Linked DNA regions of Adhaeribacter radiodurans. The protein of the gene in region 1 binds, or shares a complex with, the protein of each later gene. Links are inferred from orthologs where the notes say so. Each region holds a gene or a part of one and is shown on either strand. Other genes may lie near its edges.

Region 1 (2,794 bases):
TAATTCACGTCTATATAATTTAGTATAGGAAACCCATTTAAATAAGAAAAGCAGAAAATAAAAAAGCCACACGTAAGTGTGGCTTTTCTTTTAAAAATATTGGTTAAGATTACTTGATATCGCCGCGTTCAGCCGCTTTCTTTAATTTTTCGTTAGCAAAAATTGCTACTTCTACCCGGCGGTTGGCTTGTTTACCAGCTGCAGTTGTATTATCGGCAACTGGTTGGCTAGAACCATAACCTTCGGCAGTTAAACGGCTCGGTTCTACTCCTAACGAAGAAATATAATCCTGAACGGCTTTAGCCCGACTTTCCGATAATGGTTGGTTAATTGCATCAGAACCTGTATTATCGGTATGGCCTTGAATAAGCACGTTGGTATCACCGTATTTCTTAAGAGTAGCCGCTAATTTCTCGATATCGGTTTTAGAAGTGGGCTGTAATTCAGCAGAGTTGGTGGCAAATAAAATTCCGGAGTTAAAAGTAATTTTAATACCCTCGCCTACCCGCTCAATTTTAGCGTTCTCCATATCGCGGCGTAATTCCTCAGCCTGTTTATCCATACGACGACCAATAACGGCTCCGGTAGAACCACCCACTGCTGCCCCAATAATGGCACCTGCTGCCGTATTTCCGGTTAATTTACCTATAACTCCGCCTAATACAGCACCGGCGCCAGCACCAATAATACCTCCTTTAGCTGTTTTATTCATTTTCTTGTTCGATCCGGCTGCCCGGCTAGGACCACCACTGTCCGGAGATCCTGAATCCCGCCCGGTTTGGGAGGTTTTACAAGAAGAAAAAAGTATTAAAACAGATAAGAAAACAGATAAAAATAACTTTGAGATTTTCATAGAATTAAATTTTTGAATTTGCACTTTTAATACGTCGGTACGCTTTTATTACTCGTTTTACGTAAAATGGTTTTAAAAATATATAAAGTTTTATATATTTTATTAGTTGCAAAAGTCAGGCCAACCTGCCATAGTTGTGTAAAAATACAAGCGTAAAAACGTAAGGCTATTAAGAATTGAAAAGCAAAGTAGCAGGTTATCAGTAAGTTTTTTCAGAACTTAATTTTACTTGATCTACTATTTCTTCTCCGTTTACTTTTGATGTTTCTCTTGTTTCTTCCGGAGCAGTATCAGTTTTTTCTGGGCGAAGCAGCAGCAGCAAATCCGCTATCCTTTGTTTCAGCTCTTTCCGGTGCACAATAAAATCGAGGAAGCCATGATCCAGTACAAACTCGGCCCGTTGAAAATCTTTTGGTAAATCTTTGCCAATTGTTTCTTTAATAACGCGTGGGCCGGCAAAACCAATAAGGGCACCGGGTTCGGCTATGTTAAAATCGCCGAGCATGGCAAAAGAAGCCGTAACGCCACCCGTGGTAGGATCGGTTAACAGCGATATATAAGGGATTTTAGCCTCGGAGAGTAAAGCTAACTTAGCCGAAGTTTTGGCCATCTGCATTAATGAATAACCTGCTTCCATCATCCGGGCCCCGCCCGATTTAGATATCATAAGAAATGGAATCCGGTTTTGGCGGGCATAATCAATAGCCCGGGCAATTTTTTCGCCTACTACCGAGCCCATCGACCCACCCACAAAACTAAAATCCATACAAGCTACTACCAGGTCCAGGCCATTCAGTTTACCATGCGCCGTCCGGACAGCATCTTTCAAATGGGTCTTTTTTTGGGAGGCGGCAATACGGTTAGGATAAGGTTGGGTATCCACAAATTCCAGCGGATCGGAAGAAGTTAAATTAGGATCGAGCTCTTCGAATTTGCCTTCATCAAATAATATTTCAAAATACTCCGCCGAGTTAATGCGGTCGTGGTAACCACAGTTGTTACACGTATATAAATTAGCCTTATGCTCGGTAGTATTTATAACTTTCTTACACTCCGGACATTTATACCAAAGACCGTCAGGAGTTTCCTTCTTTTCTTCGGTAGGAGTTACAATTCCTTTTTCTACTCTTCTAAACCAAGTCATATTTTTAGATTAACAGCACTTACGTGCTTTTTTACGTATGCAATCTCTTTTGTTTGTACCGAAGGCTGCAAAATAGTATAAGTTCTAGTTTTACGTTAGAACTTAAATTAGCAACTAAGCAGACCAGAAAATAGTGTGCAAATATAGTAGTTAATTTTTCCGGTTAAAAAACATTCCTGAATTGTTGTAACAGATAGGATGGAAGAACATACTACGTAATTAGTAGAAGTATTTTTATACTTCAATCTGAAGTTTATCTTACTAACAGATTACCCTCGATAAGAAATAAAATAGTTGCAAGTAAAATGTTACTAATTTAAGTTGGTAGTAGTTGTTTGTGTATGGCTGGAATGAATAAATTCTGGTAAAAGGCAATTTTAATTATTCCCGTTGAACGACTTTTACTTTTTTGCCGTAGCGGAAAATATTTATTGTTAGAGGGACAAATTTAATTGCTTGCCTAATTTTACTTTTAGTTGGATGTTTAAATATTTTTAGTCTGTAAAAGATCTCATTAACCATTATTAATCATAAAAACGGCAAGAGTAGCTAAGTAAGCATCTCTTGCCGTTTTAAGATTATCTTAAGATAAGTTAAGTACTTCGACGAAATTAGTTGAGACTATTGTTTATAGTAAGTTGTTGCTCAGTAAAAATTTACTAAACTTAAGAACGAACAACCAACAACTACTTAAAAAGAATTATGCTAGAGCCTGCTCTAAATCAGCAAGTAAATCTTCAATATCTTCAATACCCACGCTTAGTCGAATAAGGGAATCGCTCAGCCCACCTTTTAAA
Region 2 (3,018 bases), 1.4 Mb from region 1 along the record:
GACCTTCTTGCCCTGCATAATTTTAAAAATTAGTCCTAATCTTTTTCAACGATTAAGCTCAAACAGTAGGTTGTGCAACAGCCACCGTCGTGGCTGATACAACATTGATTTCCGGAGAAGACCAAAATGCTTGACGATTCTTTTGGCGGTTACCGGCCCTACCCCTTTAATCAACCCGGAACCTAAGTATTTTTCCAGAGCATTAGCCGTTGCTTGTTTCCGCTCAATAATCTTGGTAGCTTTAAATAGCAGTCCATAACTCGGATGCGTGGTCCACTGACCATAAAAGTCCAGGGTAGCTCCGGCAAATACTTTGGATTGGTGCACCAGTACCGTGATTTCTTCCTGCGGCTTTTGAAAGCTGTTTACCTTTAGCACGGTATAGCCGGTCTCTACGCTGTGGAAAGTAATGCGTTTGACAATACCGGAGAGTTTTTCTAACTCCGCGGAAGGTTGCAAGTCAAGTGCCGGCATATAGATCGGATAGGTTACACTAAAGATAGAGTTCCTGCACCAGGGTGAAAATAAGTAAAGTTTAAAGGTAAGACTTCTTTTCTTACCTATTTTAAAGGAAGAGTATTATAATCCGTCTTTAAGTGGATAGTCTTTTAGGCAGTCCCGATTATATATTGTCCAAGCCCTAATATAAATTTATAAGAATTTACTTACTTGAAATTAGTGTCCGAAATATTTCCGAAGCAAATAAAAAAAGCCCTTAGGACTTAAGCTAAGGGCTTTTTTGCGGTCCGGACGGGACTCGAACCCGCGACCTCCGCCGTGACAGGGCGGCATTCTAACCAACTGAACTACCGGACCGTTTTCTTTAATCTGAAGGTTTGTTCTTCCGTTAAAGTGATGCAAATGTATAGGGTTAAATTTTATTCTGCAATACCTTCTCCTAAATATTTTTACTTTATTTTAAAGTTAATAGCTATCTGTTTCAAAGCCAGGGTACTATTTTATGCTTTATTAATTAATTACGGCACTCTTACGTAAATTCTAAGATTCCCTTAACTTTGTGTAGTAGAACTAACCCCGGATGTATGCTTCTAGATTTTGAACAACCTATTGTAGCGCTCGAAGGCAAACTGAAAGAGATGAAAAAACTGGCGGCTGAAAGCCAGGTAGATGTAACCGAAGCTGTAAAAGCGTTAGAAGAAAAAATTAAAACTCTTAAAAAAGAAACTTACGCGAACTTAACCCGCTGGCAACGAGTACAATTGTCCCGCCACCCAGATCGCCCTTATACTTTAGATTACATTGAAGGCCTAAGCACCCGATTTATTGAATTACACGGCGACCGTAACGTTTCGGACGATAAAGCCATGGTAGGTGGCTTTGGCGAGATAAATGGCCGCACTATTATGTTCATTGGCCAGCAAAAAGGCCGTAATACCAAACAACGGCAACTGCGCAATTTCGGAATGGCAAATCCGGAAGGTTACCGCAAAGCCTTACGTTTGATGAAAATGGCCGAAAAATTTAACAAACCTATTGTTACGTTTATCGACACGCCAGGAGCATTTCCGGGAATGGAAGCTGAAGAACGTGGCCAGGGCGAGGCCATTGCCCGGAATTTGAAAGAGATGTTTATGTTAAAAGTGCCGGTTATCTGTATTATAATCGGCGAAGGTGCTTCGGGTGGGGCTTTAGGAATAGCAATTGGCGATCGGGTGCTCATGCTCGAAAACACCTGGTACTCGGTTATTTCACCGGAATCTTGTTCTTCCATTTTATGGCGTAGCTGGAATTACAAAGAACAAGCTGCCGAAGCCTTAAAGTTAACCGCTACCGATATGTTAAAGAACGGTCTAATTGACGGTATTATTAAAGAGCCATTAGGGGGAGCGCACACCGAACCCGAAAAAATGATTCGTATACTCAAAAAAAATATTCTAAAAACCTTAACTGAATTAGAAGCTATACCTGCCGAAGAGCGCACCATTCAAAGAATTGAGAAATTCTCTGCTATGGGTGTGGTGCAGGAGTTGTAAGTTGAAAGTTATGAGTTATAAGTTATAAGTTTATATTACTTTTAAGGTAATCGATAAGATTGTAAGTCAAAAATTGACCTTAGTCGTAAATAAAATAAAGTAATTACATCTTCATTTATAACTCATAACTCAACTCTTAATTCATAACTAAATTGCGCCTACATACTATCGAAACCGGTTTTTTTAAATTAGACGGGGGTGCTATGTTTGGAGTGGTTCCTAAAAGTATCTGGCAACGCACTAATCCCGCCGATGAGAATAATTTGTGTACCTGGGCCATGCGTTGTTTACTGATAGAAGACGGCAATCAATTGATTTTAATCGATACGGGGATCGGCACCAAACAAGACCCAAAATTCTTTTCGCACTATTACCTCCACGGAGAGCATACTTTAGAATCATCCCTGCGAAAGGCGGGGTTTGCTTTTTCGGATATTACCGATGTTTTTTTAACCCATTTGCATTTCGATCATTGTGGGGGTGCCGTACAGTATAATACCAATCGAGCATCTTTAGAACTTACTTTTCCAAACGCTACTTACTGGACCAATCCAGACCATTATAAATGGGCCACTGAACCGAACCCCCGCGAAAAAGCTAGCTTTTTAAAGGAAAATATTTTACCCTTAGCGGAAAGTGGCCATTTAAAATTTGTTCATCCACAGCAACCTTCACCTTTTCATCAGTTCGATATTTTGTACGTAGATGGGCATACCGATAAAATGATGTTACCGGTAATTCCCTACAAAGACAAAAAAATAGTTTACGTCGCGGACCTGCTTCCCTCCGTGGGGCATTTACCTATACCGTATGTAATGGGTTACGACACCCGGCCTTTGCTAACTTTACAGGAAAAAGAGAGTTTCTTAAATGTTGCCGCTACCGAACAATACATATTATATTTTGAACACGATCCTGTTCACGAGTGCTGCACCGTAAAACTTACTGAAAAAGGTGTTCGTATGAACGAAGCCTTTACTTTAGCAGACGTATAAAAGATGAAAATTGGGTTAGTGATGTCGGG

The links.
Region 2: the proteins of accD (region 1) and HUW48_RS12525 are in contact, whole or in part, in a solved structure (PDB 8UXZ), measured with the Escherichia coli proteins. The link is inferred for Adhaeribacter radiodurans from one-to-one orthologs.

Annotation. Positions count from the first base shown.
Region 1 is NZ_CP055153.1:4,488,736-4,491,529, reverse strand. The notes cover bases 26-2,794. They hold accD (acetyl-CoA carboxylase, carboxyltransferase subunit beta), read right to left. Parts: upstream 1,998-2,794; coding sequence 1,053-1,997; downstream 26-1,052. Other genes in these bases: HUW48_RS17925 (cystathionine gamma-synthase), read right to left, coding at 2,698-2,794; HUW48_RS17935 (OmpA family protein), read right to left, coding at 110-853.
Region 2 is NZ_CP055153.1:3,098,308-3,101,325, forward strand. What follows is about bases 26-3,018. They hold HUW48_RS12525 (acetyl-CoA carboxylase carboxyltransferase subunit alpha), read left to right. Parts: upstream 26-1,043; coding sequence 1,044-1,994; downstream 1,995-3,018. Other genes in these bases: HUW48_RS12515 (YrrC family ATP-dependent DNA helicase), read right to left, coding at 46-474; HUW48_RS12530 (MBL fold metallo-hydrolase), read left to right, coding at 2,147-2,989; HUW48_RS12535 (patatin-like phospholipase family protein), read left to right, coding at 2,993-3,018. In the rest of the region: HUW48_RS12510 (IS1182 family transposase), read right to left, coding at 1-18. UniProt on the Escherichia coli protein: Component of the acetyl coenzyme A carboxylase (ACC) complex. First, biotin carboxylase catalyzes the carboxylation of biotin on its carrier protein (BCCP) and then the CO(2) group is transferred by the carboxyltransferase to acetyl-CoA to form malonyl-CoA.